DNA from 2 places in the Streptomyces sp. NPDC030862 genome. Region 2 is predicted to be linked to the other one. Evidence: riboswitches for the same ligand, from Rfam matches in the RefSeq annotation. Region 2 holds a riboswitch; the other holds the start of a gene.

Region 1 (4,665 bases), on a different contig from region 2:
GGGCGCACGCAGGACGAAGGCTCCGGCGTCGACCTCGTCGCGCTCGGCGCACACCCGGACCTGGTAGCCGGGCCGCCCGTCGGGCAGGCGGGTCCGGGAGAAGACCTCGATCGGGGTGGACAGGTCGAACGGGATCACCTGATCCAACGCGAGAACGGCGACCGTGTGCATGGCCGGTACCCACCTCCCCATCAGCCTGACGGACCTGGGCCGCCCTTCCGGAAGCTCCATGTCATCGCAGTTCACGCCCTTCGAGAAGGTGTTGGCACTATTCCGTCGAAACGTGTCACCAGTGCCACTGGGCGAGGATCCGGGAAGCCGGTTGACTTCGGAGCATCGCGATGGAAATCGACGCCGAAGGAACACCCCATGCACATCCAGGTCGTCCTGTTCGATGGCTTCGAACCGCTCGACGTCATCGCCCCCTACGAGGTGCCGTACGCCGGCGGCTCGGCGACGGACGGCGCGGTGACGACGTGACAGTGCACGGCGGAAACCCTCCAGGGCACCTCCAAGGCCGGCCGCCTTCCGTCTTCGAAGGTCACCGGCGAACGCCAGACCACCCCGGAGCAGCCGACGTGAAGGAAGAAGTCATCCCCTCATGAACCTCGTGACACCGGTGATCGTCGGCATCATCTACTGCCTGCTGATGTCCCTGATCAGAGAACCGCACCGACGCCGCTTCAGCGCGATCATGGTGGGCGGAGCCGGCGCTGCCTATCTGAGCGGGGGCGGATTCGGCCCGTGGGAGATCCCCTTCGTCGCACTCATGGCCTATGTCGCCTACCGCGGCCTGGACTCCTGGGCCTTCATCGGCGTCGGCTGGCTGCTCCACACGGCCTGGGACGTGGCCCACCACCTCAAGGGCAATCCGATCCTGCCGTTCTACCACGACGCATCCCTGGCATGTGCCGTCTGTGATCCGGTCATCGCCCTGTGGTGCCTCCGCGGAGGACCTTCCCTGATCGAGGTCCGGAGGCTGCTCGAAGGCGGCATGAAGAGGGTGTGGAACAAGTCCGAGCCGACCGGGAACTGAATCTGCTGCCCGTGGCGGACCACCGGCTCACACCGCGCGCAGCGAGCTCTCGCCTCACGCCCCCAGTCCCGATGAAGAACAAGCTAAGGCCGCTGGTAGAACGGCCGTACTTTGTCCAGCATCCAGTCGCCCACCGGGTCCTGCGCGATGTCGAGCAGGACCAGGTTGACCGGCCAGGGCACCGCCACGCGGCCGAGCGCCCGGCCGAGGGCGTCCATCGGTACGGTGCGGTCCGCGCCCTCCCAGGAGGAGAGCTGGACGCCGACGAAGAGCGTGGGGGCGCCGCCTTCGATGGAGGCGAGGGCCCGGCGGGCGGTGAGCACGGTGCCGGTGGCCTCGAACTCGGCGGCCGCCGCGGCGAGGAAGTCGACCGGGTCCTCCTGCCAGTCGGGCTCGAACAGCCGCACCCGGGCGCCGCTCGCGGGCCCGTCCAGCGGCGTACGGCCCACCCGGCACAGCTCGGCGACGGCCGGCGGCGGCAGGGGTGCGCCCACGGCTCCGCCGGGGTTGACGGCGATGCCGAGCTGCGGGGGCAGACCGCGCGCGAACTCGACGGCGGGGGCGACGGTGTACGACATGTGGGGCCCGACGCACCGCAGGAACTGCTGCTCGGAGCTGAAGACGGGGACGTACGCCTGGCCGTCCAGCTCCAGCGTGGGCAGGTCGAGGTCCGGGCTGTCGGGGCCGCCGCCCTTGGGGAGCGGGATCCACAGGGGGCTGCGGCCCAGGACCTCGACGAGCCGGGGTCCGGCGGCGGGGTTGCCGAGCGAGGCGGCGAGCACCTCTTCGAGCTCATTGGCCGGCCATGCGGTGTCCACTGGTGCCCCCTCGTCCTTCCCACCCGTGCGGCGCTTGTTCAGGGCACCCTAACCGCCCGGCTCAGCCGAACGTGATACGGGTCAGCGCCGTCGCCGCCGGCCGGTCGAGCAGGACGGCGGACGCGCAGCCGCCGGGCAGCACGCCCTTCTCGGCGTCCCGCACCAGCCGCCCCACCGCCCTGCGGTGCCGCGCGAAGGCGTATCCGGAGACGCCCCGGCCCCGCTCCCGCTGGCCCTCGCGGGCCGCCCGGGGTGTGACGTCCAGCAGGATCAGGTGCAGGGCGCGCCCGCGCCGCCGGGCCTCGCGGGCCAGCCAGCGCCGGACCCACGCCTGGGTGCCGCAGTCGTGGACGACGACGCTCTCGCCGGAGCGCAGGGCGCGCCACAGGCCGGCGTAGTGGGCGATCCGGACGAGGGGGCGGTAGACCGCGTACGGCAGGAGGCGCGGCATGCGGAGCTCCCACCGCTCGCGGGCGTCCTGGGAATCTATGCCGCGCCCCTCGGCCGCGCGGGCGATCAGGGTGGACTTGCCGCTGCCGGGCAGGCCGGAGACGACCACCAGGTCCCCGGCGGCGAAGCCCAGCTCGCGCGGGCAGCGCCCGGCGCGGTCCCGCAGGTCGCGCAGCACGGGCGCGGGCGGGCGGGCGGGCGCGGGCACGGCGACCGCGCCCACACCGGTCACGGCGCCCGTCACGGCGCCGCTCACCGCGCCGGGCACGGCGCCGGTCATCGCGCCGCTCACCGCACCGGTGGCCGCGCAGGCACCTGTCCGCTGGAACGTCATCGCGTACTCCCCCTGCTCGGGCTCGGCCTTCCCCGACCCTTGCCCAAGAAGTGTAAAGAAAGGGTAATAAGGCACAAGCGATTTGCCGATGAGACCCCGCGTGCAATGATGTGCGCGCCACCGCACGCAGGTGCGTACAACCGCATACCGGCCGCTTGAATCCGCGCGGGAGAGTCCCGGGTCCCGCCCGGGCGCCGAAGGAGCAAGTTCCTCCCTTGAATCTCTCAGGCCCCGTACCGCGTGGATGAGGCAGATCTGAAAAGCGGGCCGCCGCGGCGGCTCCACCCAAGGTGCAAGCCGAAGACCGTCCCCGTACGGTCACGGTGAACCTCTCAGGTTCCGATGACAGATGGGGAGGACCGTCTTCGAGCCATGCCCTGGGAGCCCTATCCATGAGCACTGCCCCCCGCCTCACTGCCCTCGATGCCACGCATCGGGCGCTCGGCGCGACCATGACCGACTTCGCGGGCTGGGACATGCCGCTGCGGTACGGCAGCGAGCGCGACGAGCACAACGCCGTCCGTACGAAGGCCGGCCTCTTCGACCTGTCCCACATGGGCGAGATCACGGTCACGGGCCCGCAGGCCGCCGCCCTCCTCGACTTCGCGCTGGTCGGCAACATCGGCGGCGTCGGCGTCGGCCGCGCCCGCTACACCATGATCTGCCAGGAGGACGGCGGGATCCTCGACGACCTGATCGTGTACCGGCTCCAGGAGCAGGAGTACATGGTCGTCGCCAACGCCTCCAACGCCCAGGTGGTCCTGGACGCCCTCACCGAGCGCGCGGCGGGCTTCGACGCCGTCGTACGTGACGACCGGGACGCGTACGCCCTGATCGCGGTCCAGGGCCCGGAGTCCCCCGGCATCCTGAAGTCGCTCACCGACGCGGACCTGGACGGGCTGAAGTACTACGCGGGGCTGCCCGGCACCGTCGCGGGCGTGCCCGCGCTGATCGCCCGCACCGGCTACACGGGCGAGGACGGCTTCGAGCTGTTCGTGGAGCCTCAGCACGCGGAGAAGCTGTGGCAGGCGCTGACGGAGGCCGGCGCCCCGGCCGGCCTGATCCCCTGCGGCCTGTCCTGCCGCGACACGCTGCGCCTGGAGGCGGGCATGCCGCTGTACGGGCACGAGCTGACGACCGCCCTCACCCCCTTCGACGCGGGCCTCGGCCGGGTGGTCAAGTTCGAGAAGGAGGGTGACTTCGTGGGCCGGGAGGCGCTGGAGGCGGCCGCCGAGCGGGCGCAGATCGCCCCGCCGCGCAAGCTCGTCGGCCTGGTCGCCGAGGGCCGCCGCATCCCGCGCGCCGGGATGCAGGTGGTCGCCGAGGGCGAGGTCATCGGCGAGGTCACCTCCGGCGCCCCGTCTCCGACGCTGGGCAAGCCGATCGCCATGGCGTACGTGGACGCCGCGTACGCCGCGCCGGGGACGGCGGGCGTCGGTGTCGACATCCGCGGTACCCATGAGCCGTACGAGGTCGTGGCGCTCCCCTTCTACAAGCGCCAGAAGTGACCTCCGGCGCCTTCCGGACCAGTCCCCCGTTCACCAGCACTCCCCCGCGTACAGGAGAATCCCAGTCATGAGCAACCCCCAGCAGCTGCGCTACAGCAAGGAGCACGAGTGGCTGTCGGCCGCCGAGGACGGCGTGTCGACGGTCGGCATCACGGAGCACGCGGCGAACGCGCTCGGTGACGTGGTGTTCGTCCAGCTCCCGCCGGTCGGCGAGACCGTGACCGCGAACGAGACCTGCGGTGAGCTGGAGTCGACCAAGTCCGTCAGCGACCTGTACTCGCCGGTGACCGGTGAGGTGACGGAGATCAACGAGGACGTCGTGGCCGACCCTTCGCTGGTGAACACCGCACCGTTCGAGGGCGGCTGGCTCTTCAAGGTACGCGTCGCGGAGGAGCCGGAGGGCCTGCTCTCCGCCGACGAGTACACCGCGTTCTCCGGCGAGTAAGGAACCCCTCCCGATGTCGCTTCTCAACACCCCTCTCCACGAGCTGGACCCGGACGTCGCCGCCGCCGTCGACG
Region 2 (4,665 bases):
CGGAGCAGGCGAAGCCCGACGGGCTGGTGCTCATCGAGCCCGGGACCGAGCGCGAGCTGCTCGGGCCGATGTCGGTGCGGATCCTGCCGGGAGTCGGCCCCGCCACCGGCGAGCACCTGCGGCGGGCCGGGATGACGACCGTGGCCGACCTGGCGGAGGCGGGCGAGGACGAGCTCGTACGGCTCCTGGGCAAGGCGCACGGGGCCTCGCTGTACCGGATGGCCCTGGGGCACGACGACCGGCCCGTGGTGGCCGAGCGGGACGCCAAGTCCGTCTCCGTCGAGGACACCTTCGACGTGGACCTGCACGACCGCGTGCGGGTGCGCCTGGAGGTGGAGCGTCTGGCCGACCGGTGCGTGCGGCGGCTGCGTGGCGCCGGGCGCTCCGGGCGGACGGTGGTGCTCAAGGTGCGCCGGTACGACTTCTCGACGCTGACCAGATCCGAGACCCTGCGCGGACCGACGGACGACCCCGCGGTGGTGCGGGAGGCGGCGGCCCGGCTGCTGGAGTCCGTGGACACCACGGGCGGCGTGCGGCTGCTGGGCGTGGGCGTGACGGGGCTCGCGGACTACACCCAGGAGGACCTGTTCGCCCAGGCCGCCCTGGTGGAGGCTCCGGCGGGTGCACAGGGCGACGGGGCCCCGGAGCCGCAGGAACCGCCTGCAGGGGCAGGGGCAGGGGCAGGAGCAGGCGGGGGCGGGAGCGGTGAACCGGGGGCCGCGGAGGACGCCGGCGGCGGGGAGCGCAGGTGGATGGCCGGGCAGGACGTACGGCACGCGGAGTACGGGCCGGGGTGGGTGCAGGGCAGCGGGGTGGGGCGCGTGACCGTGCGGTTCGAGGAGCCGGGCTCGCCCCCGGGCCGGGTGCGGACCTTCCGGACCGACGACCCGGACCTGGAGCTGTCGGACCCGCTGCCGCTGGTCGCGGTGGAGGCGGCGGTGGAGCGGGCGCCGTCGCCCTGAAGGGCGGGCCGGACGGGCCGGACGCCCGGGGGGCCGCGGCCTGCGGGGCCGCCCTGCCGGAGCCTGGCGTGCTGGGCGTGTTCGGCCGCCGGTGCCGCGAGTTCCGGAAGGCGCGTCAGCCGTCGCGGCCGGCCAGGTTGCCGAGGCCGGGGTCGGGGTCCGGGTCGGGGTCCGGGTCCGGCGGAGACGGGAGCTCCAGGCCGTAGTGGTGGTAGAGCTGGAGCTCCTGCTCGGGGGAGAGGTGGCGGCCCACGCCGAAGTCCGGGGCGTCCTTGATCAGGGCGCGGTCGTACGGGACGTGCAGGCCGTCGGCGGCGAGGTCGCTGGGGGCCAGGGGGACGAAGGCGTCGCGGCCGAAGAGGCCGGTACGGACGGCGGCCCACTCGGGGACGCCCGTCGCGTCGTCCAGGTACACCTCGTCGACGGTCCCGATCTTGTGGCCGTTGCGGTCGTAGGCCTTGCGGCCGATCAGGCTCCGCGGATCGATATCGGTCTGCACGGTCCCTCCAACAGGTCGCACCCGCTCGCAACTGCGCTACATCACTACGAAAGTGCACATCGGTGACGTCGGCCACTCGAGGGATCGGGCCCGGACCTCGCTGGTAGGCTGGCAGACGGCTGTTGACCCCATGCGGGAGAGTCCTTCGGAGAAACCTTTCGGAGGCGCCGAAGGAGCAAATCCTCCCCGGAATCTCTCAGGCACCCGGTACCGCATGGACGAGGTCACTCTGGAAAGCAGGGCGGGCGTCGGACGGCATCCGCTCTCACCGACGGTGAAAGCCGGGCGGCTCCCCATGGCGCCCGGTGAAGCTCTCAGGTTGAGATGACAGAGGGGGAGGCCGTCCGGGCACCCGCGCCATGGTGCCCCTCGCAGGTCGTGACGACCAGGAGGCCTCCGTAGATGACCGCCAACCGTACTCCGCTCTCCGAGCTTGAGCAGGGCATCCCCTTCGAGCAGCGGCACATCGGCCCCGACGCCGAGGCCCGCGCCAAGATGCTTGCGCAGGTCGGCTACGGCTCGCTCGACGAGCTCACCGCCGCCGCCGTGCCGGATGTGATCAAGACCGCCGAGGCGCTCGGTCTGCCGGCCGCGCGCACCGAGGCCGAGGTCCTCGCCGAGCTGCGCTCGCTCGCCGACCGCAACCAGGTGCTCGCCCCGATGATCGGGCTCGGCTACTACGGCACCTTCACGCCCCCGGTCATCCTGCGCAACGTCATGGAGAACCCCGCCTGGTACACGGCGTACACGCCCTACCAGCCGGAGATCTCGCAGGGCCGCCTGGAGGCGCTGCTCAACTTCCAGACCATGGTCGCCGACCTGACCGGGCTGCCCACCTCCGGCGCCTCGCTGCTCGACGAGGGCACCGCCGCCGCCGAGGCCATGTCGCTGGCCCGCCGCGTCGGCAAGGTCAAGGGCGGTGTCTTCCTCGTCGACGCCGACGCCCTGCCGCAGACCATCGCCGTCATCGAGACCCGGGCGGAGCCGACCGGTGTCGAGGTCGTCGTCGCCGACCTCGCCGAGGGCATCCCGGCGGAGGTGGCCGAGCGCGGCGTCTTCGGCGTGCTCATCCAGTACCCGGGCGCCTCCGGTGCCGTACGGGACATCAAGCCGGTCATCGACCGGGCCCACGAGCTCGGTGCCGTCGTCACCGTCGCCGCCGACCTGCTCGCGCTGACGCTGCTCACCTCGCCCGGCGAGCTGGGTGCCGACATCGCCGTGGGCACCACCCAGCGGTTCGGCGTGCCGATGGGCTTCGGCGGTCCGCACGCCGGCTACATGGCCGTGCGCGACACCTTCGCCCGCTCCCTGCCGGGCCGGCTCGTCGGCGTCTCCGTCGACGCCGACGGCAACCGGGCGTACCGCCTGGCGCTCCAGACCCGCGAGCAGCACATCCGCCGCGAGAAGGCCACCAGCAACATCTGCACCGCGCAGGTGCTGCTGGCCGTCATGGCCGGCATGTACGCCGTGTACCACGGCCCCGACGGGCTGAAGCAGATCGCCCAGCGCGTGCACCGGTACGCCACGATCCTGGCCGAGGGCCTGCGCGCCGGCGGCGTCGAGGTCGTCCACTCGAGCTTCTTCGACACCGTGACCGTCCGGGTGCCGGGCAAGGCCGCCGAGGCCGTCGCCGCCGCCCGCGAGAACGGCGTCAACCTCCGTCTCGTCGACGCCGACCACGTCTCGGTCGCCTGCGACGAGACCACCGGCCGCGCGCAGCTCGCCGCCGTGTGGGAGGCATTCGGCGTACGCGGCGACATCGAGACGCTGGACCTCGAGACCGCGGAGGCGCTGCCCGAGGCGCTGCTGCGCTCGGACGCGTACCTCACCCACCCGGTCTTCCACGCGCACCGCTCGGAGACCGCGATGCTGCGCTACCTGCGCAAGCTCGCCGACCGCGACTACGCGCTGGACCGGGGCATGATCCCGCTCGGCTCCTGCACGATGAAGCTGAACGCCACCACCGAGATGGAGCCGGTGACCTGGCCCGAGTTCGGCCAGATGCACCCGTTCGCGCCGGCCGACCAGGCGCAGGGCTACCTCACCCTCATCCGTGAGCTGGAGGAGCGCCTCGCCGAGGTCACCGGCTACGACAAGGTGTCGATCCAGCCCAACGCCGGTTCGCAGGGCGAGCTCGCCGGTCTGCTCGCGGTGCGCGCGTACCACCGCGCCAACGGCGACACGCAGCGCACCGTCTGTCTGATCCCGTCGTCCGCGCACGGCACCAACGCCGCCAGCGCCGTGATGGCCGGGATGAAGGTCGTCGTCGTCAAGACCGCCGACGACGGCGAGATCGACGTCGAGGACCTGCGCGCCAAGATCGAGCAGTACCGCGACGAGCTCTCCGTCCTGATGATCACCTACCCGTCGACGCACGGCGTCTTCGAGGAGCACGTCGCCGACATCTGCGCCCAGGTGCACGAGGCCGGCGGCCAGGTGTACGTGGACGGCGCCAACCTCAACGCGCTGGTCGGGCTGGCGAAGCCGGGCGAGTTCGGCGGCGACGTCTCGCACCTCAACCTGCACAAGACCTTCTGCATCCCGCACGGCGGCGGCGGCCCCGGCGTCGGTCCGGTCGGCGTCCGCGCCCACCTCGCCCCGTACCTGCCGAACCACCCGCTCCAGCCGGGCGCCGGCCCGGAGACGGGCGTCGGCCCGATCTCGGCGGCCCCGTGGGGCTCGGCCGGCATCCTGCCGATCTCGTGGGCGTACGTCCGGCTCATGGGCGGCGAGGGCCTCAAGCGCGCCACGCAGGTGGCGGTGCTCGCGGCCAACTACATCGCCAAGCGCCTGGAGCCGCACTACCCGGTGCTGTACACCGGCCCGGCCGGGCTCGTCGCGCACGAGTGCATCATCGACCTGCGCCCGATCTCCAAGGCGACCGGCGTCAGCGTCGACGACATCGCCAAGCGCCTGATCGACTACGGCTTCCACGCGCCGACCATGTCGTTCCCGGTGGCCGGTACGCTGATGATCGAGCCGACCGAGAGCGAGGACCTGGCCGAGCTCGACCGGTTCTGCGACACGATGATCGCGATCCGCGGCGAGATCGAGAAGGTCGCCTCGGGTCAGTGGCCCGCCGAGGACAACCCGCTGCGCAACGCCCCGCACACCGCGGCCGCGCTGGGCGGCGAGTGGTCGCACGCGTACAGCCGTGAGGAGGCGGTCTTCCCGGCCGGGGTGTCCGCCGCGGACAAGTACTGG

Evidence for each region. A riboswitch is a leader RNA that binds a small molecule or an ion and turns the genes downstream of it on or off. The one in region 2 is predicted to bind glycine.
Region 1: another riboswitch for glycine. It lies ahead of gcvT (glycine cleavage system aminomethyltransferase GcvT); the one in region 2 lies ahead of gcvP (aminomethyl-transferring glycine dehydrogenase).

Annotation. Positions count from the first base shown of each region.
Region 1 covers NZ_JBVIEN010000002.1:564,356-569,020, reverse strand. The annotation lists gene ACZ42X_RS06845 (GlxA family transcriptional regulator) at 1-171, opposite strand, end outside; partial or broken gene ACZ42X_RS06840 (DJ-1/PfpI family protein) at 370-474, shown strand; gene ACZ42X_RS06835 (DUF6010 family protein) at 602-1,036, shown strand; gene ACZ42X_RS06830 (enhanced serine sensitivity protein SseB) at 1,120-1,854, opposite strand; gene ACZ42X_RS06825 (AAA family ATPase) at 1,916-2,638, opposite strand; glycine riboswitch at 2,795-2,887, shown strand; gene gcvT (glycine cleavage system aminomethyltransferase GcvT) at 3,031-4,146, shown strand; gene gcvH (glycine cleavage system protein GcvH) at 4,214-4,591, shown strand; gene glyA (serine hydroxymethyltransferase) at 4,605-4,665, shown strand, end outside.
Region 2 covers NZ_JBVIEN010000017.1:9,468-14,132, forward strand. The annotation lists gene ACZ42X_RS31950 (DNA polymerase IV) at 1-962, shown strand, start outside; gene ACZ42X_RS31955 (PRC-barrel domain-containing protein) at 1,078-1,461, opposite strand; glycine riboswitch at 1,585-1,684, shown strand; gene gcvP (aminomethyl-transferring glycine dehydrogenase) at 1,864-4,665, shown strand, end outside.